3 regions of the Sphaerisporangium sp. NPDC049002 genome follow, and region 2 is predicted to be linked to each of the others. Evidence: riboswitches for the same ligand, from Rfam matches in the RefSeq annotation. Region 2 holds a riboswitch; each other region holds the start of a gene.
The links. A riboswitch is a leader RNA that binds a small molecule or an ion and turns the genes downstream of it on or off. The one in region 2 is predicted to bind cyclic di-AMP.

Region 1 (9,646 bases), on a different contig from region 2:
GCTGCGGCTGGGGCCTTGGAGATAGCGGGTGAGCAGCGGGTTGAGCTGGAGCGGCTTGCTCGTTCGCACACCGCGCCGACTCGGGATGTGCGCCAGGTCAAGGCGACCTGGGCCTCGGTTTTCCCCCAGCCTCGTTTTCTGTTTCTTTCGCCGGCGCGTCCTTGTGAAGCGGGCGCGTGAGACCTCAGATGTGCTCCATGACGATCACCGCCGTGGTGCCCGGTTCGAGAGCCCTGTAGATGTGCGCCGTGTCGCCGGGGAAGACGACATAGTCTCCCGGGCCGAGCTCGACAGGCTCCTCGGCCGGGCCCGCCAGCGCGCGGCCGGTGGCGAGCACAACGTGTTCGATCGTGCCGGGCATGTGCGGATCGGAGACCCGGGGCTCGCCCGGCTGGGCCACGATCCGGTAGAGGTCCCGCCGGGCGTTCGGCGGGCAGGAGGCGAGCAGCGTGGCCGCGTAGTTGGCCTGCTCCGAGTGGATGACCGGCCCCTCCCCCGCACGGATCACCCGCACGTCGGGCTTCGGAGGGTCGACCAGCCGGCTGAACGGCACGCCGAGCGCGGCGCCGATCGCCCACAGGGTCTCGACGCTGGGGTTGCCGGCGCCCGATTCGAGCTGGGACAGCGTGGATTTGGCTATGCCCGCCCGCCTGGCCAGCTCGGTCAGGGAGACCCCGGCGCGGTCGCGCTCGCGGCGGATCGACGCCGCGATCAGAGAGATCAGGTCGTGGTTCCCGCCATCACCGGGTGAGCCCTTACCCAAGATGTTCGCTCCATAGGTCGTTTCGTTCGCTTTGACGAACAACTGGCTATAGTGTTCATTTTACTGGACGAATGTTCGCCAGCACGAACATGGAGGAACGGCCACCATGAAGCATCTCGGCATCCTGGCCCACAGCGCGGAAGGGGCCGCGCTCTGCTTCCGCACCTTCTGCCAGGAGGGATTCCGCCGGCTGGGTCCCCACGACCACCCCGACGTGACCGTCGACCTCATCGCCATGGCCCGCAGCATGCCCGCATGGGACGCGGGAGACCACGGCTCGATCAGGGCCACACTGTCGGTGAGCGTGGAGCGGCTCGACCGTGCGGGCGCGGACTTCTTCGTCTGCCCGGACAACACCGCCCACATGGCCCTCGAACTACAGGGAGAGGACCTCGCCCTGCCAGGCCTGCACATCGCCGAGGTGGTCGCCGCTCGCGCCGCGCGCGACGGCCGTACGCGCGTCGGCGTGCTGGGGACCGGATACCTGATGGACGGCCCGGTCTATCCCAGGGCGCTCGCCGGACGAGGGATCGCCGCCGAGGTTCCGGAAGCGGGCGATCGGCGCGTCGTCAACGAGATCATCTTCGAGGAGCTGGTGAACGGCGTGTTCACCGAGGCCGCGCGCCAGGCGTACGTCCGCGTCATCGAGAAGCTGGCAGCGCGCGGCTGCGACGCGGTGGCCCTGGCGTGTACGGAGATCCCGCTGCTGGTGACGCCCGAGTCCTCCCCGCTTCCCACGTTGGACTCGACCCGCCTTCTGGCTCGCGCCGCGTTCGACGTCGCCGCCGGCCGTCAGCCGATGCCGGTCTGGCGCGGCGGCCCGATCAGAGGCTGACGGCACCCCGCCCGGGACTTCAGAGGATCTTGGCGGCGTCCGTGTCGGCGCCATATCCCCTGGGCAGGGGGAGGCCATGGATGCGGAAATGGAAGAGTTCGACGTCATCGTCGTGGGTCTCGGGCCGGGCGGCGAGGACGTCGCCGAGCGCCTGGCGGAGGCGGGTCTGGCCGTCGCCGGGGTGGAGGCCAACCTCGTGGGCGGTGAGTGCCCCTACTGGGGATGCGTCCCGTCCAAAATGATGATCCGGGCGGCCGACCTGCTCGCCGAGGGCAGGCGGATCCCCGGAATGGCGGGCGAGGCGGCCGTCTCGCCCGACTGGGCCCCCGTGGCCCGTCGCATCCGTGAGGAGGCGACCGACGGCTGGAACGACAAGGTGGCCGCCGATCGGTTCACCGGCAAGGGCGGCACCCTGGTACGGGGCCGTGGCCGGATCACCGGGCCGAAGGAGGTCACGGTCGACGGCACGCGCGTGCTGCGCGCCCGCCGCGGCACAGTGATCTCCACGGGATCCCAGGCCTCCATCCCGCCCATCGCGGGCCTCGCGGGCACGCCGTACTGGACCAACCACGAGGCGATCGAGGCCGAGCAGGTGCCCGAGTCGCTCATCGTGCTGGGCGGCGGTGCGATCGGGGCCGAACTGGCGCAGGTGTTCGCCCGTTTCGGGGCCGAGGTCACCGTGATCGAGGCCGCCGAGCGGATCCTCGGCCCGGAGGAGCCTGAGGCGTGCGAGCTGGTCGCGAGGGTCTTCGCCGGCGAGGGCGTGACGGTCCGTACGGGCACCAAGGTCACGCGGGTGGACCACCACGGGTCCGCCTTCACGGTGATGACCGAGGACGGCAGCCACCGGGCCGAGAAGCTGCTGGTCGCCACCGGGCGCCGGTCCGACCTCGCCGCGCTCGGCGTCGGCGCGATCGGCCTCGACGAGTCCGCGCACGCGATCGAGGTCGACGAGCACATGCGCGCCGCCGAAGGCGTCTGGGCGCTCGGCGACGTGACGGGCAAGGGCGCCTTCACCCACATGGCGACGTACCAGGCGAAGATCGCGCTGGCCGACATCCTGGGTGAGCCGGGTCCGGCGGCCTCCTATCACGCCGTCCCGAGGGTGACCTTCACCGATCCCGAGGTGGCGGCGGTGGGGATGACCGAGCACCAGGCGCGCGAGAAGGGCATCTCCGTACGAACGGCGTCCACGCGGCTCTCCTCGTCCGCCCGAGGCTGGATCCACGGGGCCGAGGGCTTCGTCAAGCTGGTGGCGGACGAGCGGGTGCTGGTCGGCGCGACGAGCGCGGGGCCGTACGCGGGCGAGATGCTGAGCATGCTGACGCTGGCCGTGCACGCGCGGATGCCGATCGAGCGGCTCAAGACCATGATCTACGCCTATCCGACGTTCCACCGGGCGATCGAGGACACCCTCCGGCAGCTCGACTGACCCTTCGTGTCCTCACCGGCGCGGTGCCGCGAACCCGCCCTTTCCTCCCCCTGACGGGATCTTCCGGGCGGGTTAACGTCGGGACGACGACGCGGGAGGGGCATGATGACGATGGACATACGGGAGGCCTACCGGCGGGCCCTCGACTCTGCCGGCTCGCAGGTACACCAGGTGACGGCGGGCCAGTGGCGGCTCCCCACCGCGTGCGGAGGCTGGGACGTGCACACCCTGGTCGACCACCTGGTGGGCGAGACCCTCTGGGCACCTGAGCTGCTGGCGGGCAGAACCGTCGCGGAGGTGGGCGACCTTTTCGAGGGCGACCTGCTCGGCGACGACCCGGTGAAGGCGTTCGACGTCGCGGCCACCGCCGTGGTGCGGGCGATGGAGCCGGACGACCTGCTGGCGCGGACGGTTCATCTGTCGTTCGGCGACGTCCCCGCCGGGGAGTACATCACCGAACTGTTCGCGGACACGCTGATCCACACCTGGGACATGGCCACGGCGATCGGCGGGGACGACCGCCTGGATCCCGAGCTGGTCGAGGTGTGCGCGGAGTGGTTCGCCGGGGCGGAAGAGGCCTACCGGCTGGCCGGGGTGATAGAAGAACGCCCGCCGTCACCCGAGGACGCCGACCCGCAGACACGCCTGCTCGCCGCGTGGGGGCGCGGCGGCTGAGACGGCGCACCCTCGTCCTGATCTCACCACCCCTCGACTCCGGACGACAGGAACGGTCAGCGGGAGACCGGCCGCTTGCCGTGGTTGGCCTTCTTCTTCCTGCGGGCCTTGCCCTTGCGCGCGCGTCTTCCCATCTCGCGGTCCCCTTTCCGTGCGGCTCGTCCACCCACACTGCTCCCGGTCGCGGAGCCGTACAAGGCCCAAACATCAAAGACGCGCACCGCGTCACGTCATACCCGCGGCGTCCCGGTTGTGAGCTCTCCGCCATCAATTCTCAACATTGGACCGTTAGTAACGTGCGATAATTTGTTGGAATCTGTTGAAGAGGAGAGCACGATGCTGGCCCAGCAACGGCAGCAGGCGATCCTCGAGCGCGTTCGCAGGAACGGCGCGGCACGGGTCGCCGACCTGGTCCGCGAGCTCGGGGTGTCCGATATGACCATCCGCCGCGACCTGGAGGTCCTGGCCGAGCGCGGGCTGATCGAGAAGGTGCACGGCGGCGCCACGGCCACGGGCGCCGGGTCCACCGAGGAGCCGGGGTTCGCGGCCAAGTCCGTGCGCCAGCAGGCCGAGAAGGAGGCCATCGCGCGCCGGGCCGCCGAGCTCGTACGCCCCGGCACCGCCGTGGCGCTGTCGGCGGGCACGACCACGTGGACGCTCGCCCACCATCTGGCCGACATCCCCGAGCTGACCGTCATCACCAACTCGGTGCAGGTCGCCGACGTCTTCCACCGGTCGGGTCGTCCCGACCAGACCGTGGTGCTCACCGGAGGAGTGCGCACTCCGTCGGACGCGCTGGTGGGCCCGGTCGCCGTGGCCGCCATCCGCCGGCTGAACGTCGACACGCTCATGCTCGGCGTGCACGGCATGAATTCCCGGGCGGGGTTCACGACTCCCAACCTGCTGGAGGCCGAGACGAACCGCGAGCTGGTCGCCGCCGCGCAGCAGCTCGTCGTGCTCGCCGACCACACCAAGTGGGGCACGGTGGGCATCAGCACGATCGCCAAGCTCGACGAGGCCCACGTCGTGATCAGCGACACCGGCCTGCCCGAGGAGGCCAGGTCGACGCTGTCCGACCAGGTCGGCACCCTGATCCTGACCGGCCCCGCCGGTGCCCCGCAGGTGGTGGCCCAGTGAAGCGCACGGCCACCCGCCTCGCCGACGGCCGCGAGCTGATCTACTTCGACCGCCGCGACGACGCCGACCGCGGCGCGCCCGACACCCGTGAGCTGCCCCCGCGCCCTCCGGCGTCCGAGCTGCGCCACGACCCGGTCATGGACGAGTGGGTCGCGGTCGCCGGTCACCGGCAGAGCCGTACGTTCCTGCCTCCCGCCGCCGAGTGCCCCCTGTGCCCCTCGGCGCCGGGCCGGCCGACCGAGATCCCGTCCGCCGAGTACGACGTCGCCGTCTTCGAGAACCGGTTCCCGTCCTTCAGCTTCCACGCGGGCGACTACGAGCAGGTGGGCGGACTGAGCGAGGTACGGCCCGGCCTCGGCCGCTGCGAGGTGGTGTGCTTCACCTCCGAGCACGGGTCGTCGTTCGCGACGCTCTCCCCCGACCAGGTCGACCTGGTCCTCACGGCCTGGGCCGACCGTACCGCCGAGCTCTCGGCGCTGCCCGGCGTGGAGCAGGTGTTCTGCTTCGAGAACCGGGGCGCCGAGATCGGCATCACGCTGTCCCACCCGCACGGGCAGATCTACGCCTATCCCTACGTGACTCCCCGCACCCGGCAGATGCTGGCCTCCGCCGAGCGCTACCGGGACCGCACGGGCGGCAACCTGTTCGCCGACGTGCTGGAGGCCGAGCGCAAGGACGAGACGCGCCTGGTGGCGTCGAACGACTACTGGACGGCGTTCGTCCCGGCCGCGGCCCGGTGGCCGTTCGAGGTGAACGTCTACCTGAACCGCAAGGTCCCCGACCTGTGCTCGCTGGACGCCGAGGAGCGCGCGGCGTTCGGCCCTCTCTACACCGAGGTGCTCAGGCGGCTCGACGGCCTGTTCGGCGTGCCGATGCCCTACGTCGCGGCCTGGCACCAGGCCCCGGTCCGCACAGGGCGCGACCTGGCCTACCTGCACCTCCAGCTGTTCACCATCCGGAGGGCCAAGGAGAAGCTGAAGTACCTGGCCGGTTCGGAGTCCGCGATGGGCGCCTTCGTGAACGACGTCCTCCCCGAGGAGGCGGCCCGGCTGCTCCGGTCCCAGGATGACCTCGGGTGATTTCCACCTCAAAGTCGCCATAATCAGGTCTTTACCACTACCATCCATCGCACACCGGCCGCATCGGCCGGTGCGCCTAATCCCAGGTGTCCCGCCTGGGAACCGGGGACCCAATGGTTCTTGGGGTGAATCCACTTCGTGGTAGGGCGACTCCGGCCCGAACCCGTCAGCTAACCCGGTCGGCAGATGGAGAGGAGTGGGCTCTGCCCCCGACTTCGGGCCGCTACGTCTACGTGGCCGCCAGCGTTCTGACCGCGGCCGGGCTCTTGCTCGGCCAGACGACGGCGGGAAACGCCGCCCCGAAACCCTCAGAGAAACAGCTCAAGTCGCAGCTTGCCGACCTCGGCAAGAAGGTCGACAAACTGATCGGCGAGTACAACGCCAAGCGCGTCGCCGTCGCCAAGGCCAAGGCGGCCGAGAAGTCGGCACGCGAGCGCCTGCGGAACGCCGAGACCGACCTCAAGGCGGCGCAGGAACAGGTCGGCGACATCGCCCAGCTCCGCTACCAGGCGGGCGGCCTCGGCATGGTGGGCGAGCTCATGTCACCGGGCTACGGTGACGCCGCCATGCTCCAGCAGCTCCAGGCCGAGCAGTCGGCCAAGCTGGTGGGCTTCACCTCGGCCAGGGACGCCCGCAAGAAGGCCGCCGACGACGCGGCCGATCTGACCAAGCAGCTCCGCGACGACGTCGTGGAGGTGACCGCCCAGCGCAAGGACGCCGAGAAGCTGATCGGGCAGATCAAGGACAAGCTCGACCAGCTCGTCCCGACCGCGCCGGGCAAGCGGGCGAACGGGTCATGGGCTCCCGAGCTCCCCACCGGCGGCGACAACATCACCCCGAGGACGCGGCTGATGCGCGCCGAGGTGAAGGACCACTTCTCCCTGAGCTTCCCGGTCGGCTGCTACCGCGCGGAGAACGACGGCGGTGAGCACCCGCTGGGCCGGGCGTGCGACTTCATGCTGAGCTCCGGCGGCGCGATGCCCTCGGCCGCGGAGGCCGCGCTGGGCGACCAGGTCGCCGCCTGGGTCATCAAGAACGGCCGCAAGCTGGGTGTGAAGTACGTGATCTACAAGCAGCGGATCTACAACCTGGGATTCCCCGGCTGGCGGGCCATGTCGAACCGCGGCGGCGTCACCGCGAACCACTTCGACCACGTGCACGTCTCGATGTACTAGCCACTCCCGGCCCGGCCCGGCCCGGCTCGGCTGAAGGCCGGCCGGGGCGGGGCGGGGCGGCCGGTCAGCCCGCCAGGCGGATCGGGTTGACGATGTCGGCGTAGATGAGCAGGGTGCCCATCACGAGGAGCACGGCCGCCATGGCGTAGGTCAGGGGCAGGGCCTTGGCGATGTCCACGTACCCGGGAGCCGGACGCCGGCGGACCCGGGCGTACCCCCGCTTGAGGCCCTCCCAGAGCGCGCCCGCGATCTGGCCGCCGTCAAGGGGCATCAGCGGGATGAGGTTGAACAGGCCCACTGCGAGGTTCACTCCGGCGAGAAGCTGGAGCAGCCCGGAGATCTTGTTCTCGACCGGGACGGGGGCCGCGGCGATCTCGCCGCCGATGCGGCCCGCGCCGACGACGCTCATCGGGCTGTTGAGATCGCGCTCACCCCCGCCGAAGGCGGCGTGCCAGACCCCGACGAGCTTCTCGGGGAACCTTCCGAGAGCCTGGGCACTGCGTTTGGTCACGTCCCACATGACGCCGGCGACGTAACCGGGGCCCTGCTTCTCAAGGACGACGGTGGCGCTGACGCCCAGGTAGCCGACGGCCTTGTCGATCTTCGCCGGGTCGTCGATCGACGGGCGGTCCTGCGCGATCAGGTTCGCGTTGAGCGTCATGGGCTTGCCGCCGCGCTCGATGCCGATGGCGATGGGCCCGGCGCCGTGCATCCGGATGATCTTCGTCGCCTCCTCCCACGAGGCCACCTGCTTCCCGCCGACAGCGACGATCTTGTCGTTCACCCGCAGCCCGGCGGCCGCGGCGGGGCTCCGCGGGTGCGAGGGAGTGCACTTCTGGCCCTTCGCCTGCTCGGCCTGGGTCATGACGCACTCGGGGATCCCGGCCACGATCGGCTTGGTGACCTGGACGCCGAACCCCATGATCACCACGGCGAACAGGGCGAAGGCCAGCACGAAGTTCATGGCGGGCCCGCCCGACATGATGATGGCCTTCTGCCACCAGGGCTTGCGGTAGAAGACCCGCTCGCCGTCACCTGGCCCGACCTCCTCCAGGGACGCCTGGCGGGTGGTCTCGATGAGCCCCTGCCACGGCCCCGTGGACATGCCGCGCAGCTTGGTGGGATCGGCGTCGGGCTTCGGAGGCAGCATGCCGATCATGCGGATGTAGCCGCCGAGCGGAATCCACTTCATGCCATATTCGGTCTCGCCGCGGCGCCGCGACCACATGGTGGGCCCGAAACCCACCATGTACTGCGTGACCTTGACCCCGAAGATCTTGGCCGGGACGAGGTGCCCCAGCTCGTGCAGGCCGATGGACAGGGCCATCCCCAGGAAGAAGATGAGAAACCCGGCCACGATGAGCCAGCTCATAGGTGCTACCCCCACCTGCGGAGAAGATGCCTTCTGTTTACATTGCCCCGTCTGAGAGTAACCGAACTCGGCGGCGACTCCGGCCGGGCCGTGAAATCACCTGTCAACGACCAACCGTAGGAGTGACTTGCGCGAGGTGGACCGAATCGGGAGACTGCATTGACGGTAAGCAATCATGTAGACACCGTGGGATATGAAAGGGCGAAGCGCGATTTGCCCGATCTGTTCCAAGGCCACCCAAGGGAGCACCTTGATACGCATCCTGGTTGCCGAGCATCTCCCGCTGGTTCGCCGAGGGCTGGTGGCATCACTGAACGGAGAGAAGGATCTCATGGTGATCGCCGACGTCGCCTCAGGCGAATACATCGTGCCGGCAGCTCTGGAGCTCAGCCCGGATGCGGCGGTGATCGACGTGGACCTTCCCGACGTCGACGGCCTCACCGCGGCGGCCCGCCTGCACGAGAAGGCCCCTGGCTGCAAGGTGCTCCTGTTGTCCGCGCAGCCCAATCCCGGGCAGGTGCGGCGGGCCTTCGCCGCGCACGCGCTCGGCTTCCTCAGCATCGACGTGGCGCCGGAGCATCTCGCGGACGGCATCAGGCGGGTCGCCGCCGGGCGCAAGGCCGTGGACTCCGACCTCGCCATCGCGGCGTTGACCTCGGCGGACAACCCTCTGACCCCTCGCGAGCTGGACGTGCTCCGCATCGCGGCGCAGGGTGCGGCCTCCAAGGAGATCGCCGCGAAGCTCTATCTGTCGGTGGGAACGGTCCGAAACCACCTGTCGCGCGTCATCTGCAAGACCGGTGCGCGCAACCGGGCCGACGCCGTGCGCATCGCGGCCGAGGCGGGCTGGTTGTGACGGCGGAGCCCTACGGGCGCCAGATGAGGATCAGGGCGCAGTCGTCGTTGTGCCCGGCCGACATGGAGTTGACCAGGGGCCGTGCGCCGTCGTAGAAGCCCGAGGGCACGAGCCTCTCGGCCTCGCCGAGGAGCCGGTCGAGCCCCGAGTCGATGTCGCGGCCGGGCTGCTCGATCAGGCCGTCGGTGTAGAGCATGAGCGCGTCGCCCTTGTGGAGCACTCCGCTGTCGGGCTCGCAGTGCAGGTCGGGGACGACGCCCAGCACCACGCCCTTGGCCGCCGACACCTGCCAGGTGCCGGTGCCCGCGTCGAACTTGACCAC
Region 2 (9,646 bases):
GCCCAGCAGCTCGCGATGATCCGCCGGATGGTCGCCGACCTCAACCTGCCCATCACGATCGCGGGCGCCCCCACGGTCCGCGAGCCGGACGGGCTGGCGCTCTCCAGCCGCAACCGCTACCTGTCGGCGGCCGAGCGGGTCACCGCCCTCGCGCTGTCGGCCGCGCTTCGCGAAGGCGCCGGCCAGACCCGTCCCGAGGACATCCTGCACGCCGCGCACGCCGTGCTCGACAAGGCCGCCGACGCCGATCCGCCCCTGGTGCTCGACTACCTGAGCCTGGTGGACCCCGCGACGTTCACTCCCGTCGCCGACGGTCACCGAGGTGAGGCCGTGCTCGCGGTCGCCGCCAGGGTGGGCACGACCAGGCTGATCGACAACGTCGTCCTGACGCTCGCCCTCTGACAGCCCTCGCGGGCACCGGCGACGCACTCCGGCAGGGGTGCCCCACCCCTTTGCGAGCGTCGTTCGGTCATGCCCTATCGTCATAGTGACGAAATGAGGGAGCGACCCATGACCCACCCGCCCATCCCCCGGCGGCTCACCGCGCCCGAGCCCGGTTGGTCCGTCCACGCAGACGTCGTCGTGGTCGGGTCCGGCATCGCCGGGCTCACCGTGGCACTCCGGTACGCGGAGCTCGCCCCCGGCGCCCGCGTGCTGGTCGTCACCAAGGACGTGCTCTCGGCGGGGTCGACGCGCTGGGCGCAGGGCGGGATCGCCGCAGTGCTCGACCCCGACGACTCCTCGGCCGACCACCTCAGCGACACGCTCATCGCCGGAGTCGGTCTCTGCGACGAGCGGGCCGTGAGGACCCTGGTGACGGAGGGGCCGGCCGCGCTGCGGCGGCTCATGGACCACGGGGCCCGGTTCGACAGGGAACCGGACGGCGAGCTCCAGCTCACCCGCGAGGGCGGCCACCGCCGCGACCGCATCGTCCACGCGGGCGGGGACGCGACCGGGGCCGAGGTCCAGCGCGCCCTGGTGGAGGCGGTGCGGGCGAGCGCGTCCGACGGCGGGAGCGTCGAGATCATCGAGCACGCGCTGGTGCTCGACCTGCTCAAGGACGCCTCCGGGGCCGCGTGCGGCATCACGCTGCACGTGATGGGCGAGGGCGCGAGGGACGGCGTGGGGGCGGTGCGCGCGGGCGCCGTCGTGCTCGCCACCGGCGGCATGGGTCAGGTGTACGCGGCGACGACGAATCCCGTGGTGTCCACCGGTGACGGGGTGGCCCTCGCCCTGCGGGCCGGGGCGGTCGTGCGCGACCTGGAGTTCGTACAGTTCCACCCGACCGTCCTGTGGCTTGGAGAAGGGTCGACCGGCCAGCAGCCGCTCATCTCCGAGGCGGTGCGGGGGGAGGGCGCCCTCCTGGTCGACGGGGCGGGCGAGCGGTTCATGACCGGCGTCCACGAGCTGGCGGAGCTCGCCCCGCGTGACGTGGTCGCCAAGGCGATCATGCGCCGGATGCTGGAGACCGGCGCGGACCACGTGTACCTCGACGCCCGGCACTTCGGCGAGGAGAAGTGGCGCTCGCGCTTCCCCACGATCCACGCGATCTGCCTGGAACACGGCATCGATCCGGTGCGCGAGCCGATCCCCGTGGCGCCGGCCGCCCACTACGCCAGCGGTGGCGTCCGCACCGACCCGCGCGGCCGTACGAGCGTCCCGGGCCTCTACGCGTGCGGTGAGGTGGCCTGCACGGGCGTGCACGGGGCGAACCGGCTCGCCTCCAACTCCCTGCTCGAAGGGCTCGTCTTCGCCGAGCGCATCGCGGCCGACCTGGTCTCCCTGCGGCCCAAGTCGGACGCAGGCCCCGCGTCGGACGCAGGCCCCGCGTCGGACGAGCTCGCGCCCGCCGGGTCAGCGGCCGTACGGCCCGCGCTGGGTGAGCCGGTCGACGACGGGCGGGCCGCCGGGCTCGTCGACCCCCGGGTACGGCCGCGCGTCCAGGGACGGATGAGCGGCGGCGCGGGAGTGCTGCGGAGCGAGCGGAGCCTGTCCGAGGTCGCCCGCGGCCTCCTGGACGCCCGCTGGACCCCTGTGGCCGTCGAGCCCTGCACGGAATCCTGGGAGGCCACGAACCTGCTCACCGTGGCCACCGCGCTCGTCACGGCGGCGCGGGCGCGGGAGGAGACGCGCGGATCGCACTGGCGCGAGGACTTCCCCGAACGAAATGATGCCTGGTGGCTGGGGCACCTTGACGTGACCCTGACCGAGGAGGGACTTGCCATGACCTACCGGCAGCACGACGAGGACCGCACGACCATGCTCCCGCACCAGGTCGAGACCGACCTCGTCGTGGCGGGCCTCGACCCGGCGGCGGTCATGGCGCTGATCGGCACCGCGATCGCCGAGGACCTGTCCCAGGAAGGCGACGTGACCACCATCGCCACGATCCCGGACGACCAGGTGGCCGCCGGCGACGTCGTGGCGCGTTCCGACGGCGTGGTCTCCGGGCTCGCGGTCGCCGAAGCGGTGTTCTCCTTCTCCTCCCGGGGCCGCCTGACCGCCGAGCGCCACGTGAAGGACGGCGAGGGGGTCTCGCGAGGTGACGTGCTGATGACGGTCTCCGGGCCGGCTCGCGACCTCCTCACCGCCGAGCGCACGGCGCTCAACCTGCTCACCCACCTGTCCGGCATCGCCACCCTGACCCACCGCTGGGTCCAGGCGGTGGCGGGGACGACCGCGCGCATCCGTGACAGCCGCAAGACCCTGCCCGGCCTGCGAGCCCTGGAGAAGTACGCCGTGCGGTGCGGCGGTGGGGTCAATCACCGGATGTCGCTTTCCGACGCGGCCTTGATCAAGGACAATCACGTGGTGGCGGCCGGTGGGGTCGCCGAGGCGTTCCGCGCTGTGCGACAGGCCTATCCCGGGCTGCCGATAGAGGTCGAGGTCGATCGCGTCGACCAGCTCGAACCGGTGCTCGCGGAAGGGGCGGAGGAGATCCTGCTGGACAACTTCAGCGTGGAGGAGCTGGCGCACGCCGTCCGGCTCGTGGACGGCAGGGCACGCCTTGAGTCCAGCGGAGGACTCACCCTGGATTCGGCGCGTGAAGTGGCCGAAACCGGTGTTGACTACCTTGCTGTCGGTGCGCTGACCCACTCGGCGCCCGCACTCGACATCGCTTTGGACCTTCGGGAGGCTTGATGCTGCTAACGATCGACGTCGGCAACACCCACACCGTGCTCGGCCTGTTCGAAGGCGAGGAGGTCATCGAGCACTGGCGCCTCGCCACCGACGCGCGGCGCACCGCCGACGAGATCGCGGTCGTCCTCCAGGGGCTGCTCGGCCAGAGCCCCCTGCTCAAGGGGGCCGACATCAGCGGCATAGCCATATGCTCCACGGTCCCCTCCGTGCTCAACGAGATGCGCGAGATGTGCAGGCGCTACTACGGCGACGTCACCGCCGTGATCGTGGAGCCCGGCGTCCGCACCGGGGTGCCGGTGCGCATGGACAACCCCAAGGAGGTCGGCAGCGACCGCATCGTGAACGCGCTCGCCGCCATCACGTTGTACGGCGGGCCGTGCGTGATCGTCGACTTCGGCACGGCGACGTCGTTCGACGCCGTCTCCGCCAAGGGCGAGTACGTGGGCGCGGTGACCGCCCCGGGCATAGAGATCTCGGTGGACGCGCTCGCGGCGGCGGGAGCGCAGCTCCACAAGGTCGAGCTCGTACGGCCGCGCTCGGTGATCGCCAAGAACACCGTCGAGGCGCTCCAGGCCGGCATCATCTACGGCTTCGCCGGCCAGGTCGACGGCATCGTCGAGCGCATGGCGCCGGAGCTCGCCGCCGACCCCGACGACGTGACCGTCGTGGCCACGGGCTCCCTCGCCTCGCTGGTGGTCGATGAGGCCCGCTCCATCGACGTGCACGAGCCGTGGCTCACGCTCATCGGCCTGCGTCTCATCTACAACCGCAACATCGGTTGAGCCCCGCGGTCCGCCTTCAGGACACCGGCGCCAGGCGCCCCCCGAACATCACCGCCCGCGAGCCGCTCATGTGAGGTACGAGCTGACGGCACTGAGCGTGTCGCTCCTGCCGGGCATGATTGTGATCAAGCGGCGGGCGGAGATCCATATCGAGGACGTGGAGGCGGGCCGCGCCGATTACGACGCCAGGGCGTGATCGATAGCGACAAATCAGGGCACGGTGGCATGTCGCGCAGCCGGGGTGCGGCCAGTCGGAAAAAGTCTGAAACAACCCATCATTTCATGAGCGGAAATGAGCGCTGATCATATATCCGTGCCCGAGGATGATCCCGAGGCCGGGCCGGGAACCCGCCATCCACCAGGACCGCGGTCGCGTCTCGCCGGGCCGTGACGGGTGCTCACGCTGATCTCGGTCGGTGTCCGGCCAACCTATAGGTTCGCAGACATGTCATGAGTAGTTCACATATGGACTGGTATGTCAATCACGAACGGAACGCGTATCGAGGTCGGCGCTTGACGACCTTTCAAGATGGCGTTTACCGTTCCTGACGGGCGGGCCGAAGCATTCAGTATGTTGCCGAGTTCGTCGTGGGGGAGGACACCCGATGGCGTATCCGGATCTGGTTTCCCGGGGGAATGACATTCCCCCGGGATCAGACGGTGTGGGATTGAGCGACGATGATCTTCTTCTGCTCGCCGAGTTGGCCAAGGGCGTGACGGTCGACAGAGTGGGTCGCCGGCTGGACGTGAGCGGCCGCACGGTGCGGCGGCGCCTCCGGGGCATCTGCGATCGCATCGGCGTCGCCACCGCCATCGAGGCGGTGGCCTGGGCGGCGCGACGCAGGCTCATCTGACCGAGGGCGGCCGGCTGAGGACGGCGCGTCGTGGGCTGATCCAGCCGAGCGTGCGCGCCGTGTGGCGAGGGAAGCACGCGGGCAGGCATGAACCACCGCCTGCCCGCCGTGTCGCCTCGACGGCTGCCCCAGGCCCGTACGGGCACCTGTGACATCTTGGGGCACTGTCAGTCGGCGATGCGCACGCCGCCGGCGAACGGCCGGTTGCCCAGCGGGGCCACCCGCACCACGTCACCCGTGTGAGGCGCGTGCACCATCATGCCGCCGCCGATGTAGATGCCCACGTGGTGCAGGTCGCTATAGAAGAAGACCAGGTCGCCGGCGCGAAGATCCTCCCGCTTCACGTGGGTGCCGGCGGTCCACTGGTCGCCGGTGTAGTGGGGCAGGCTGATGCCGACCTTCTGGTAGGCCCACATGACCAGGCCGGAGCAGTCGAAGGTGGTCGGGCCCGCGGCGCCCCAGACGTACGGCCTGAGTTGCTGCGTCAGCGCCCATTTGGTGGCCTCCGCGGCCTTGCCCTGTCCCGGGATCGGGATGTCGACCTTCGTCGCCCTGCCGAACGACTGGCCCACCTGGGAGAGCGCCCGCCTGAACAGGCTGGTCTCGGTCTTGGTGACCAGGGCGCGGATCTTGTCGCGCTGGACCGAAAGGTCGGTGACGAGCTGCTTGACCTCTACCTCGCGGGCCTTGGCGCTCGCCTTGGCGCGCTCGGCCATGTCCATGGCCTTGGTGATCTGCGAGACCTCCTCGCCCTGCTGCAACTGGAGGGCGTAGGTCGTGGCCGCCCGGTCGAGGTAGCCCGCGGGGTCGCCGGACATGGCGAGCGCGAGCGAGGAGTCGATGCCGCCGGTCATGTAGGCGTCCTGCGCGTACAGCCCGGCCTTGCGGCGCTTCTCCTCCAGATCGGTCTGGCTCTTGGCCAGCGTCTTCTTGGCGAGGTCGGCCGAGCGCCGCGCCTGCTCGAGACGCTCCTTCTGGCCGTTGTACTGCTCGGTGAGCGACTCGATCTCGTTGTAGAGGTGCTCGACCTGGGTCTTCAGCTGGTTCAGGCTGGGCTTGGGATCGGCGGTGGCGTTCATCAGGGGCGACCCGAAGGTCACGGCCGTCAGGGTGACGGTGACGAGCGCGATACGGCGCGGGAGGCGTCGGGGCGCTCCCAGGACCGTGCCGAGCCAGGAACGCGGGCTCCGTTCTCGGGAGCGGGCATGCCTGCCCGCGCTTTTTCCAGGCGTGCGCCTAGGCTGCACCAACAAGCTCCTCTCCTTTGCCGCCTACCGGGTTAGCTGACGGGTTCGGGCCGGAGTAGCCCTACCGAGCGCGTGATCATGGAGGAACGCGATGCCTCCCGCTCGGATTCACCCCAGGGGTGGTGGTCCGCCGGGTCGCCCCGTCTCTCACCATTGGGTCCCCGGTTCCCCGCCACGTTGGATGTGGCCGGGATTAGGCGGTTTCAGCCACCGCTAGGCGATGACCGACATTGACGCTGGACACTAGTGCAGTCGAGGTTCCTGCTCAACCAGAACTGCGAATTCTGTTGAGGTTTCACAACCGACGCATCACGAGAAGATCACGCCCGCTGCGACGATGGGCCCACGTTACCCTGGCTTTACGAGTCTTTGGGGGTCGGTTGGCGCAGAAAGTCGCAGGTCTGCCTCCGCGTCGACTATGAAATGTCAACAAGACCGGCGATTTCGACGCACGGCGCTCGACCGATTACCCAGCGCGACGGAGGCTAGGATCGAAGGGGTTTGGGTCCAGCCGTTATGGCGCGCGAACCCCTGCCACTGGGGGAGTCCCGCCTCAGGGGCCGGATACGCTGACCGGTCATGGAGCAGGTCGTGGAGCCCGGACGCGCCGGCAGCACGCTCGTCGTCAGGCGAGCACGCACTCCCGATGTCCGGACGATCAGGCGACTGGTCGACACCTATTCCGGCGACGGCCCGCGCCTGCTGCGCAAGTCGACCGTCACCCTCTACGAGGACGTCCAGGAGTTCTGGGTCGCCGAGAGCGGCGGGGAGGTGGTGGGCTGCGGGGCGCTGCACGTGCTCTGGGAGGACCTCGCGGAGATCCGCACCGTCGCCGTCGACGAGAGCCGCCGCGGCCTCGGCATCGGGCACATGATCGTGGCCGCGCTGCTGGACACCGCGCGGGAGCTCGGGTTGCGGCGGGTCTTCTGCCTCACGTTCGAGGTCGGCTTCTTCGCCAGACACGGGTTCGAGGAGGTCCAGGGCACTCCGGTGTCTCCGGAGGTGTACGCCGAGTTGCTGGACTCCTACGATGAGGGCGTGGCCGAGTTCCTCGATCTGGAACACGTCAAGCCGAACACTCTCGGTAACACACGCATGCTTCTCCATTTGATCCCGCGATCTTGACCGGTGGGATGACGCGATGGAAAGGTGACTGTTGATGCCACTGTCGCTACGTTGGGCAACACCACAGCATGTGTGTCTGACATATGCCGCATGCGAAGCCGAAGTGAGGTGACACGGTGAGCACCGGACAGCCGCCGTACCCACGGGACGAACCGGAGGACGATCAGTCGTTCTCCGGATCTCCGCAATATGGGCAGCAGCACAACGCCGACCCGGAGGTGACGGTCATTCACCGTCCCCAGCCGACATCAGAGAACAGCTACCCCCAGCAGTCCTACGGGCAGCAGCAGCCGTACGGCCAGCAGGGTGCCTACGGGCAGCAGGGCGGCACCGGAGCGTACGGGCAGGGCCATCCCCAGCAGTCCCAGTCGCCGGGCCAGCAGGGTCAGCAGGCGTACGGTCAGCACGACTCGCAGCCGGTCGCCGGCCAGCCCTACGGGCAGCAGGGCTACGGCCAGCAGCAGTATGGCCAGCAGAGCCAGCAGGGTTACGGCCAGCAGCCTCAGCAGGGCCAGGGTTACGGCCAGCAGCAGGCCTACGGTCAGCAGGGCTACGGCCAGCAGCCGCAGTACGGCCAGCAGGGCCAGCAGGGCTACGGCCAGCAGCCCGGCCAGGACCAGCAGGCGTACGGCCAGCAGGCCCAACAGGGGCAGCAGCAGTACGGCCAGCAGCAGGGCTATGGCGATCAGCAGTACGGCCAGCCGCAGTACGGGCAGCAGCAGGCCGGCTACGGCCAGCAGCCGCAGTACGGCCAGCAGGGATACTCCCCGCAGGGCTACGGCCAGCCGGGCTACCCGCAGGGCGGCTACCAGCAGCCCTACGCCCCGGCGGGCGCGCAGCCTCCGGGCGCGCCGGCGCCTCTGGCCGAGTGGTGGCAGCGCCTGGTCGCCCGCCTCATCGACGGGGTGATCCTCATGATCCCGTACGTGATCATCAGCATGGTGCTGAACGCGATCATCGTGATCCAGGTCAGCTACAACGCCACCACGGGGGTGATCACCCCGCCGAGCGGAGCCTTCCTCGCGTCGCTGCTGATCTCGCTGCTCGTCGGAGCCATCTGGATCGCCTACGAGGTCGTGATGCTCAAGCAGCGCGGGCAGACCGTCGGCAAGATCCTCATGGGGATCAAGGTCGTCCCTGTGGGCGGCACGCTGGACGCCGGCGGTCTGACGACCGACGTGGCGATCAAGCGCGCGGCCGTGCTCTGGGGGCCGTCGCAGATTCTCCAGTGGATTCCTGTGGTGAACTGGATCGGCTCGATCTTCTGCCTGGTGAACGTTCTGTGGCAGTTCTGGGACAAGCCGCTCCAGCAGTGCCTTCATGACAAGGCCGTGAACACGATCGTCGTCAAGGTCAAATAAGGCCGGCGAGAGGGCCGGGGGATGTCATCCCCCGGCCCTTTTCTGTCCGCGCCCACCCGTGGGCACCTGCTCCTGGCGTCGTGTTCTGTCCAAGATGCCCCTCGCGTACCGTTCCGCGAGACCCCCGGCCGGATCCGTGAGACCCTCAGGCGACCCGTTGGTGAAATCCCGGGCAACCGCACCCTGAACTCCAGGGCGGCGCTCATGGGAGGACGCGCACGGCAGGCTCCGGGGCCCCGGCGACGAAGTCGGCGAACCGGTAACGGACATACACGTACATGCGATAGGACCTTGCACGAACCGCAGCTTCTACGCTTGTCGCGAAAGGTGCTCTAATGACGGCAGAACCGCCCCCCGGCAATCCCTACCAGCCTCCCCCGCCGCCCGGTCAGCCGTACGGCAACCCCCAGGGCGGGGACTACGGCAACCCGTACGGCGCTCCGCCGCCGTACGGCGCCCCGCAAGGCGCCCCGCTTCCGCCGGGAGTGCCCGCCCCGCTCGCCGAGTGGTGGGAGCGCCTTGTGGCGCGGATCATCGACGGTGTGATCTTCGGCATCGTGTACGCGATCCTGACCGCCATCCTGACGTCGATCTTCAGGCCGTCGGTGGCGGACATCCTCGCGAATCCGACGGGCTCGTTGGTGCTCCCGGGCCTGCTGGCGGGGATCATCGCGTTCGGCGCCTATGCCGCCTACGACTATGTCCTGCATTCCAAGGACGGTCAGACCATCGGTAAGAAGGTCATGAAGATCCGCCTTGCCGCGCTCGGCGGTGGACCCCTGGATTCGTCGTTGGTGATGAAGCGTTCCGCTATCTACCCGGGCGTGATGGCTCTCTACGGCATTCCCGTCCTGGGATGGCTCGCGTCCCTCTTCATCCTCGTGCTGGGCGTGCTAATCCTCATCGACAAGCCGCTACAGCAGGGCCTGCACGACAAGCTCGCGGGCACGGTTGTCGTCAAGGCGCCGCGCTGAGATCAGCTTTATGGGCGGGGCGGTCGCGCTGCGGCCGTCCCGTCCGTGTTTTCAGGGGGATCACCTTTCCAGGGCCATCCGGTAAGACGGCTGGAGAGACGGAGAAAGCTCTGGAACGGTCCTTCGGCGGGTATGGGCCGTCGCCCCGCAACCCGCGCTGAC
Region 3 (9,646 bases), on a different contig from region 2:
CCCGACGCCCGCGCGGCGCCTCAGCGAGGGGAGCGAGACCACCAGGAACAGCAGGCAGGCTCCGGCGGCGGCGCCGAGCGCGCCGACCAGCGTGCCGTAGAGGACGTCGCCGTTCTTGGCGTGGCCGAGCTCGTGGGCGACGACCAGCTCGACCTCGCCCGCCGGCGCCCGCAGCAGCGTGTCGTACACGACGATGCGCCGCGTCGCCCCGAACCCGGAGACGTAGGCGTTGAGCGCGGTGGTCCTGCGGGAGGCGTCGGCGACCAGCACGTCCTCCACGGGGACGCCGTCGCGGTTCGCCATGGCGATGAGGTCGTCGCGCAGCCGTCCCTGCGGGAGCGGGGTGAAGTCGTTGAACAGCGGCTCGACGACCACCGGGTAGACGAACGAGGCGACCACGGTGAGCAGGAACGCCCCGGCCGCCGCCGGGACCCACCAGCGCCGCGGCGCCCGGCGCGCCAGCCAGACGACGGCCAGCACCATGATCGCGACCAGCACGGTCTGGACGCCGAAGGTCTTGAGCCGATCTGCCGACCACGCGGGCCAGTGCTGCGTGGACAGGCCGAAGGCCCGCAGGCGGGTCTCGTACCACATGCCGAGCGGCCACTTGATCAGCAGGCTCACGGCCGAGAGCGCGAGGACGCCGAGCAGGACGCGCAGCCACCACGGGCCCCTGAGGCGGCCCACGACCCACGCGCCGAACGGCGTGAGGACCAGCACGCCCGCCACGACCAGCGTCACCGCGAGCGAGAGGTACACAGGGACGTTCACGGCGGCGTCGAACGCGGCCGCGCGGGCGATCTGCCCGGGGGTGAAGTCGCGCGCGGGATCGGGCGTCACGGCCGGGGCGGCGCCCGGCAGGGACCGCCACGGCGTGGTGACGGCGACCACCGCGGCCACGGCCACGCCGAGCGCGACGAGCGCGATGCCCGCCGCGCGCGCTCCCCCGCCCGTGCGCACGACGCCGCGAACCTCCTCGATCAACCCCGCCACGTGACAGCCCTCCTCACCCGGCCGCTCACGGCACACCTCGGGCGCACCGCCCCCGTGGCCACCGGCCCGCAGGCCCCGCGACTCCGGCACGCGGCCGCCGTGACCACCGGCCCTCTCCCCTCGCCCGCGCCGCGCCTCGGGCGCGCCCGCGGCGTCACGAGAGCTCACTCCGGACGTACTCACGCCAGGCGGCGGTGAACTCCTCCGTGGTCATCCCCAGAGCCCGGCCGAGCGCTGTCCGCGGGTCACTTCGCATGGACTCACGGTAGAGGGTCACAAGGGCACGCTCGCCGAAGCGCCCCGCGACATACCGGCAGGCGAGCCACGCCTCCTCGTACGCCTGCGCCAGGCGCGCGGAGCCGGCGGCGAACGAGGACGGGCCGGGTAGCGCCGCAGGCGGGCTCCCCGCGCGCACCTCGGCGGCCAGTTCCGCCGCGGCCGTCGGCACGGGGATCCCCGCGCCGAGGTAGCCGACGTAGTCGGCGAACCCCTCGATCAGCCACTTGGGGGTGTGGCCGTCGGCCGCCGCCCCGGTGGCGACGTGGGTGAGCTCGTGGGCCAGGACGACGTCGCGGCCCGCGTCCGTCAGGCGGGCGAAGGAGCGCGGCTCGATGATCACGCGATCGGTGCCGGCCACCGCCGCCAGCCCGCTCACCGTGGCGGGCGCGGCGAGCCGCGCGGCCTGATCGGTGGTCGCGGGGACCAGGATCAGCGGCCGTACCGGCCCCGCGACCCGGGCGACGGTCAGGGCCGCGCGGTCGGCCCTGCGGGCGAGATCCGACAGGCCCGCAAGGCCCGACAGGCCCGCGAGGCCCGGTCCGGCCGGGGCGCCCGCGCCGCCCTGAGCGCCGCCCGGCCGGCCGATGACCAGGGAACGCTCGCCCTGGACCACCTCGGCCCCTGACCAGATCTCGGGATGCTCGCGGATCACCGCGTGCGCGAGGGACAGCGGGCCGCCGGCGCCGGGAGGACCCGTCAGCGCGGCCAGCAGCCCCGCCAGTGCGGCCCAGAGCCAGACGACGCGCATGCGGGCAATCTACCCGCTGCCTCCGGCGAACCAGGCCCGTCCCGGGTACGGCCGGGAGACGTCTGAAGGCCCGTCCCGGGAAAGGCCGGGAGGTGTGAAGGCCTGTCCCGGGTGCGGCCGGATGTGTGAAGGCCTGTCCCGGGTGCGGCCGGATGTGTAAGGCCCGTCCCCGGTACGGCCGGGCCGTGTGAGGGCCTGTCCATGATCCGGAGGGTCAGGTCCGCCGGGGAACCGGCCGGGGACGCGCGAGGGCCCCGTCCGCCTCGATGGATGTGGACGGGGCCTTCACGGCCGTCGCGTGGTCAGCGTGCGGGCGGGGAGGCTTCCCGGGAAAGCGGTCCTGGGAAGTCCCCTGGCACGCGGGTCACGCTCCGGGGCGGACGGCTCCGACGAAGCTGACCTTGCGGTAGCCGTTCAGCTTGTCGATGCGCACCCTCGCACCGCTGTGCGGGGAGTGGATCATCTTGCCGTGCCCGACGTACATGCCGACGTGACCGAGACCACTGAAGAACATCAGGTCGCCAGGCTTGAGGTTCTTCCAGGAGATCTTCTTCTTCACAGAGCGGAACTGGCTGGCCGCGATGCGAGGAAGCTTCACGCCGGCCTTGCGCCAGGCGTACATGACGAGGCCTGAGCAGTCGAACGAGCCGGGGCCGCTGGCACCCCACCGGTACGGATCGCCGAGCTGCTTCTTGGCCGCGGAGACGGCCGTGTGCGCCTTGATTCGCTGCCTGGCGGCCTTGCTCAGCTTGGAGGAGCTCTGAGGGGCGGCCACCGTAACGGCGTCAGCCGCCGTCGCCTGTATCGCGACCGCCCCGGCGGAGGCCGTCATGGTGAGCACGGCACCGCCGAGGGAGAGGCGGGCGAAGCGAGACAGACGGGGGTTTTGCGTGGTGCTGGACAGGATCGCTCCTTGGTTCTTCCACTCACGCCTACCGGGTTAGCTGACGGATTCGGGCTTGGAAGTCGCCCTACGGCGCCAATGGCGCCGATTCACCCCCTGACCCCACATTTAGGGCCAATTGGGTCCCCGGCTCCGTGCTCCTTGCCGCACGGATTCGGCAGGTCACCGCTGCCCGCGGTCCTGATTCGCGCCTTGTTTTCGACGGCGGTGACCAATGGATTCGTTCTGCTGGCGCCGGTCGGCCGACCGGCTTTGCTCACGACGGCATGGCGTGCTCGCCGCGGGCCAGAAACTACACAGATCCTCAATTGGAGGCAAAGCCTGAGCCAAGTCCGTAGATCAAATAGGGATGATCAATAACGGATATCCCCTGCAAACCAGGGGCCTCGTTTACCTAAATGTGATTCCCCTCACATATCCCGAAACAGCACCAGTTGTGAGTCACATCCGTCACTCCGGCCCCACGCGTCGGCGATCTTCCGCAGGGGCCTGGTTCCGCAACCGCTCTTTCGCAACAGCTCTTGCACAGCAGTTGTCGCGTGTCAGCCTGATGCCATGGACCAAGAGAACATCCGCACGATCACCGACTCACGGGTGCTGGCCGCCCTGGCGCATCCCCTGCGGCGTCGTCTCATGGACGTGCTGAAGGTGGACGGCCCCTCGACGGCCAGCATGCTCGCCGAGCGCACCGGTCAGGCGGTCGCCAACGTGAGCCACCACCTGCGGGTGCTGGGCGCCAGCGAGCTCATCGAGGAGGCCCCCGAGCTTGCCCGCGACCGCCGCGAGCGCTGGTGGCGGCTGGTGTCGGCCGGGGTGCGCTGGACCACCGCCGACTTCGGCGGCGACCCCGCGTCCGCCGCCATCGCGAGTGCGGCGGAGTCCCTCAACCTCGACCACCACGTCAACCTCGTGCGAGCCTGGTACGCCGCGGGCGAGGACGAGCGGGCGATGTGGCGAAACGCGCCGTTCTCCACCGACAAGTGGCTGCGGCTGACCCCGGCCGAGCTGAGCGAGATCGAGCAGCAGATCAACGACCTCCTGCGCCGGTGGGCCACCCGCGAAGTGCCCGACGACGGGGAGCGGCGCGACCCGGTGTTCCTGTTCGCCTTCGGCGTCCCGGGGCAGCCGTGAGCGGAGCCGTCACCAGACCCCCCGCCCCGGGCGCCGTCCGCCGCCGCAGAGGCGGCCTGCTGCGCGACCGCGACTTCCGGCTGCTGTGGGCCGGAGAGACCGCCAGCGGCTTCGGCAGCACCCTCACCAGTGTGGCCCTGCCACTGGTCGCGATCACCGTGCTGCACACGAGCACGTTCTTCGTGGCCCTGCTGACGGCGGCGGCGTGGCTGCCCTGGATGATCATCGGCCTTCCCGCCGGGGCGTGGGTCGACCGCCTCCCCCGGCGGCCGGTGATGCTGATCTGCGACGGCGCCTCGCTGGTGCTGTTCCTCAGCGTCCCGGTCGCCGCCTGGTGGGGCCGGCTGACCATCGGCCATCTGCTGGCCGTCGCGCTGCTCGCCGGCACGGCGAAGGTGTTCTTCCAGACCGCCTACCAGGTCTACCTTCCCGCGGTGGTCCGCGACGCCGACCTGCCGGAGGGCAACGCCAAGCTCCAGGGCGGCGAGTCGGCCGCCCAGGTCGTGGGCCCCGGCGTGGGCGGCATCGTCGCGCAGCTCTTCGGCGCCGTCACCGGCCTGCTGGTCGACGCGGCGACGTTCCTGATCTCTGCGCTCTGCCTGCTCGCGATGCGGACCCGCGAAGCGCCCGTCAGCCGGGAACGCCGGTCGGCCACGCTGAGGCGGGAGATCGGCGAGGGACTGGCTTTCGTCGCCCGTGACCCCTACCTTCGCGTGCTCACGGTCTTCGGGGCCGTCAGCAACCTCGCGCTCATCGGGTATCAGTCGATCCTCATCGTCTTCCTGGTCCGCGAGGTCGGCGTGAGCTCCGGCACGGCGGGCGTCCTGATCGCGGCGACCAGCCTCGGCGGCGTGGCCGGCGCCGCGAGCGCCACCTGGATCGCGCGGCGCGTCGGAAGCGCTCACGCCCTCATCGCGTGCGAGATGGCAGGAGCCCCGTTCGGGCTGCTCATCCCGCTGGCGAGCCCGGGGTCCGGCCTGGCCTTCGCGGTGGCGGGCGGCCTCGGCGTCGTCGCGGGCGTGGTCGCCGGCAACGTCATCAAGTCGAGCTTCCGCCAGATGTACTGCCCGCGTGAGCTGATGGGCCGCGTCTCGGTCAGCATGCAGTTCGTCAACTACGGCACGATCCCGCTGGGCGCCCTGATCGGCGGGGCGCTCGGCGACGCGATCGGCGTCCGGCCGTCGATGTGGATCCTCACGGGAGCCCTCGCGCTGACGGGCCTCGTCCTGCTCGCCGGGCCGATCCGGCGGCACAGGGACCTGCCGTCCTCGCCCCCTGCGCGCCCCCGCGCGGCGTCAGGACAGGGCGCTCAGGGACGTACGGCGCCGAAGATGCCCCGGTAGGACGAGAGCGGGACGACCTTCACGACGTCGCCCGTGCGGGGGGCGTGGACCATCTTGCCGCCGCCCGCGTACATGCCGACGTGGCCGAGGCCGGAGGCGAACAGCAGGTCGCCCGGCTGCAGGGCGTTGAGGGAGACCCGGCGGGAGGCCCCCCAGGAGTACTGCTCGGCGGCGGTGCGCGGGAGGCTGACGCCGGCGGCCCGCCAGGCCGCCTGGGTGAGCCCTGAGCAGTCGTAGGAGCCTGGACCGGTCCCGCCGTACCGGTAGGGCTTTCCCACCTGGGCGAAGGCGAACTGGAGGGCCGTGCGCGCGTTGCCGGAGGCGGAGCCGGTGTACTTGATGCCCGCGCTGTTGGGGTTTCCCGCGTTGTAGGCGTTGAGGCGGCGGAGCAGGCGCTCCTGCTCGCCGACCAGCTTCTCGACGTCCTTCTTCTGCTTCTTGAGGTCGTCGAGGAGCTTGATCGCCTTGTCGTAGGCGCCCTTGGCCTTGTCGCGCTGGCCCTTGATCGAGCGGGTGGCGTTCTCGAACTCGGTCAGGGTGCGCGACTGGCCGGCGGACATCTGGTCGACCGAGGCGAGCCCGGCCAGCAGCGACTCGGGGTCGCCCTGGGTGACGAGGCTCGGCCAGGCCAGCAGGTCTCCCGACTGGTACGTGCTGACCGCGACCGACACCAGACCGGCGCGCAGGTCCTCGATGATGTCGAGCTGCTTCTTGAGCCGGCCGTTGAGGTCGTTGTACTCCTTGCGGGCCTTCTTCCAGTGCTCGCCCGCCAGGTTGTAGCGGTCCACCACCTTGTCGGCCTGGTCGTTCAGCTTGGCGAGCCTCGCCTTGGTCTGGGCGACCGTGGGCTTGGGCTTCGCCTCCGCCCCGCCTGCCTGCGTAAACAAGACTGCGGCGACGAGACCGGCGGCCACCGGAACCCGCCGGACTCCCCGGATGCCACGCACGACCACTGGGACGCCAGCCCCCTCATGTGAGACAAGTGAGACAACCTGGGGCGAGATCCTACAGAAGTCGCACTGCTAACTGCACCTTTTCATCGGGAATTGGTTTCAATAAGACAACCCCGGTTTGCCTGACGCGCGCGGGTTCAGGGGGTACCCCAGACACCAGGGCGCGGAAACGACAAACCGGGAGAATCCGGAGGTCAGACGCGGCCAGGTGACAAACCGGGAGGCACCGGAAGGTCAGGCGCGGCTGAGGCGGCGGAGCAGGAGGGTGGCCGGCACGGGGCGGGCGCCCATGCGGCGTACCGAGTCGGCCACCTCGCGGTCGGATGAGACGACGGCGACCGCGCGGCCCGGGGGCTCCGCGCGGACGAGCTGCCGGATGAGGTCGTCGGCGATCTCCCCCGGCGCGCTGAACAGCACGCGCACGCCGCGCGGCGCCGACACCTGGACCGGCCCGTTCAGCTCCGCGCCGTCGAACGCGCACGTGACCTCGACCCTGGTCTGCACGGCGAGGCCGCCGAGCCCGGTGAGCAGCCGCGAGCGCTGGTCGAGCAGGGTGAGCGAGGGATACCCGGTCTTGGTGACGTTGTAGCCGTCGACGACCAGGTGCAGGTGCGGAATGGCCAGGAGCTGGTCGAGCAGGGCCGGGTCGTCGTCGGCGAGCGCGCGTGCGGGCACGGCGCGCACGGACGGGCGGCCGGGGCTCACCGCGGTGACGGAGTCGGCCGGCCTGCTGATCGCGACGGGCAGGGCCAGCTCGCTGCGCAGCCCCGCCGCCGCGTCCTGGAGGCTGTCGAGGAGCACGCGGACGCGGGCGTCCTCGATGCTGCGCCCCTCGCGCGCCGCGCGCCTGCTGGCCTCCACCTGGCGCTCGGCGTCGGTGAGGCGCTCGCGCAGCTTGCGCAGCTCGCTCTCGGTCGCGCTGGTCGCCGAGGTCACGGCGGACCTCGCCTCCTGCTCGCGGACCTGCAGCTCGGCGGCCCGCTCCTCGGCCACCCTGACGCGCTCCCTGGCGTCGTGGAGCCTGCGCCGCAGGTCGGCGATCTCGGCCTTGGACACCCTGAGCTGCTCGCGCAGCCGGTCGGTCTCGTCCTTGGCGGACGCCTTCTGCGCGGCGAGCTGCTCGCGCAGCCGTACGACGGTCTGCTCCTGGGCGGTGCCCTCGGCCGCCGCGGCGGCCTGCTCCAGGTCGGCGCGGGCGGTCTCCACGAGAGCGGGCCACCCGGGAGGCCGCGTGAGGTAGGCGGCGGCCGCCACGAGCACCGGCTCGGCCGCGGGAGGGACGTTGCCCTCCTCCAGGCTCGCGACCAGCTCGGGCCACGCCTCCTGGAGCGCCTCGGCGACGATCTCGCGGAACTCCTTGTCGGTCTCCAGCTGCGCGGCGATCGGAGCGCTGCCCAGCCGGGCGCGCTTGCGCGGATCGAACTTGGCGATGCCCTTCAGCGGAGGCGGGATCGCGGCGGGCTGCATCGAGCCGAGCACCTGCGCGGCGAGCTCGACGACATGTAAGCGCACCTGCTCGGGCAGCGGGCGAGACAGGCCTTCTCCGGCTGAACTCATCCGTCTTCCCCTAGCTGACTGGCCATTCAAATTCCGTCTATCCGACAAGGGTACGGCTGGCGCGTTCGTGGTCAGCGCGCTTGGCGCCCGGTTCCTCACCACCCGCCGCCCCCGAAGCCGCCGCCGCACCCCCTCGCGCCCCGGTTAACGGCAGGCGAACGGCATATGGACAAGCGCTTGCTACCGATGTACGACTGGGCCACCACGGATGAGGGAGACGACGATGCCGAGGCTGGACGACCAGCGTGCCGAGAACGGGGAAATGCGTACGTCCACCCGTGACCTGGGCGAACTCCGCGAGCGCATGCGGGCCTGGCTCGCGGGCCGGCTCCCGGGGGCGTCCCGGGTGTCGGTGTCCGAACTGTCGCGCCCGTCCGGCAACGGCCTCTCCAGCGAGACGCTGTTCTTCACCGCGTCCTGGACCGGCGGCCCGGACGAGCGGGAGCTCAGATGCGTCGCGAGGATGGCCCCGGCCCCCGAGGCGGTGCCGGTCTTCCCCGAGTACGACCTCGGGAAGCAGTTCGAGGTCATGCGGCTCGCGCGCGAGCGGGCCGCCGTCCCCGCGCCCCGCACCCTGTGGTTCGAGCCCGACCCGGCCGCGCTCGGCTCGCCGTTCTTCGTGATGGAACAGGAGGAGGGCGACGTCCCGCCCGACCTCGTGCCGTACACGTTCGAAGGCTGGCTGGTCGACGCCTCCCCCGCCGACCTCGCGCGCCTGCAGAGGCGGACCGTGCAGATCCTCGCCCGGCTGCACAACGCGGCCGTACGGCCGGAGGAGCTGGCCTTCCTGCGGCCGCGCCATCCGGGCGACTCGGCGCTGCGGCGGCACGTCAACGAGCAGAGGGCGTACTACGAGTGGGCCCACGGGTCGCTGCGGATCCCCATCCTGGAGGACGCGTTCGCGTGGCTGGACGACCACTGGCCCGCGTCCCCGGGCCAGGACGTGATCAGCTGGGGCGACGCGCGCGTCGGCAACGTGATGTACCGGGACTTCACGCCCGTCGCGGTGCTCGACTGGGAGATGGCGGCGGTCGGGCCACGGGAGATCGACATAGCGTGGATGATCTTCCTCCACCGGTTCTTCCAGGACGTCACTCATGTCATGGGACTGCCCGGTCTTCCCGGTTTCATGACCCGCGAGGACGTCTGCGCGCAATACCACTCCCTGTCGGGGTACGCGCCCAGGGACATGGAGTTCTACGAGATGTACGCCGCCCTACGCCACGGGATCATCATGGCCCGCGTCTGGCACCGCCGGATCCACTTCGGCGAGCTGGCCCTGCCGGACGACCCGAACGACCTGGTGATGCACCGCGCCGCGATCGAGAGCATGCTCGACGGCCACTACTGGGACTGAGCCGGGATCGCGGCGCGGCACGGCGTCAGCGCGAGGAGATGATCGTCTTGGACTTGGCGATGAGGTCGTCGCGGGAGACCTCGTCCACGTAGTCACGCGTGCTCAGGCCCGACTCAAGGCCGACGGCCCTCGCGTAGTGACCGACGTAGTACCTGCCGGCGTACTTGTACTTGATCGAGATCTGCATGGTCATGGAGATGGTGTCCCTGCCGCGGAGCGGGACCACGCAGTACGCCCGCGAGGCGGAGTACCCGCACTTCGCGTGCGGCGGCTTGGAGGTGAAACGGACCTTGGACACCGTGTTCTTCGGCAGGTACGCGGCGAGCACCAGCCCGTCGGCGGTGAGCCGCCGGAGGTGGACGGCCTTGTAGCGGAACGTCG

Region 1: linked by a shared signal. The riboswitch ahead of AB0B89_RS01960 (hypothetical protein) and the one ahead of AB0B89_RS13040 (NlpC/P60 family protein) in region 2 are both predicted to bind cyclic di-AMP.
Region 3: linked by a shared signal. The riboswitch ahead of AB0B89_RS07050 (C40 family peptidase) and the one ahead of AB0B89_RS13040 (NlpC/P60 family protein) in region 2 are both predicted to bind cyclic di-AMP.

Annotation. Positions count from the first base shown of each region.
Region 1 covers NZ_JBEZFH010000004.1:81,458-91,103, reverse strand. Annotated here, with positions in the region: gene AB0B89_RS01990 (XRE family transcriptional regulator) at 185-763, opposite strand; gene AB0B89_RS01985 (amino acid racemase) at 870-1,598, shown strand; gene AB0B89_RS01980 (NAD(P)/FAD-dependent oxidoreductase) at 1,687-3,030, shown strand; gene AB0B89_RS01975 (TIGR03086 family metal-binding protein) at 3,136-3,705, shown strand; gene AB0B89_RS01970 (DeoR/GlpR family DNA-binding transcription regulator) at 4,042-4,842, shown strand; gene galT (galactose-1-phosphate uridylyltransferase) at 4,839-5,921, shown strand; cyclic di-AMP (ydaO/yuaA leader) riboswitch at 5,985-6,120, shown strand; gene AB0B89_RS01960 (hypothetical protein) at 6,155-7,096, shown strand; gene AB0B89_RS01955 (site-2 protease family protein) at 7,161-8,468, opposite strand; gene AB0B89_RS01950 (response regulator transcription factor) at 8,662-9,324, shown strand; gene AB0B89_RS01945 (PP2C family protein-serine/threonine phosphatase) at 9,335-9,646, opposite strand, start outside.
Region 2 covers NZ_JBEZFH010000048.1:22,774-32,419, forward strand. Annotated here, with positions in the region: gene panC (pantoate--beta-alanine ligase) at 1-402, shown strand, start outside; gene AB0B89_RS13020 (L-aspartate oxidase) at 511-3,141, shown strand; gene AB0B89_RS13025 (type III pantothenate kinase) at 3,141-3,923, shown strand; gene AB0B89_RS13030 (hypothetical protein) at 3,994-4,119, shown strand; gene AB0B89_RS13035 (LuxR C-terminal-related transcriptional regulator) at 4,586-4,777, shown strand; gene AB0B89_RS13040 (NlpC/P60 family protein) at 4,945-6,024, opposite strand; cyclic di-AMP (ydaO/yuaA leader) riboswitch at 6,030-6,234, opposite strand; gene AB0B89_RS13045 (amino-acid N-acetyltransferase) at 6,604-7,149, shown strand; gene AB0B89_RS13050 (RDD family protein) at 7,266-8,510, shown strand; gene AB0B89_RS13055 (RDD family protein) at 8,846-9,484, shown strand.
Region 3 covers NZ_JBEZFH010000020.1:171-9,816, forward strand. Annotated here, with positions in the region: partial or broken gene AB0B89_RS07040 (M48 family metallopeptidase) at 1-993, opposite strand, end outside; gene AB0B89_RS07045 (hypothetical protein) at 1,148-2,020, opposite strand; gene AB0B89_RS07050 (C40 family peptidase) at 2,385-2,852, opposite strand; cyclic di-AMP (ydaO/yuaA leader) riboswitch at 2,935-3,094, opposite strand; gene AB0B89_RS07055 (helix-turn-helix domain-containing protein) at 3,480-4,055, shown strand; gene AB0B89_RS07060 (MFS transporter) at 4,052-5,398, shown strand; gene AB0B89_RS07065 (NlpC/P60 family protein) at 5,365-6,285, opposite strand; gene AB0B89_RS07070 (NYN domain-containing protein) at 6,586-7,908, opposite strand; gene AB0B89_RS07075 (phosphotransferase family protein) at 8,132-9,265, shown strand; gene AB0B89_RS07080 (hypothetical protein) at 9,291-9,646, opposite strand, start outside.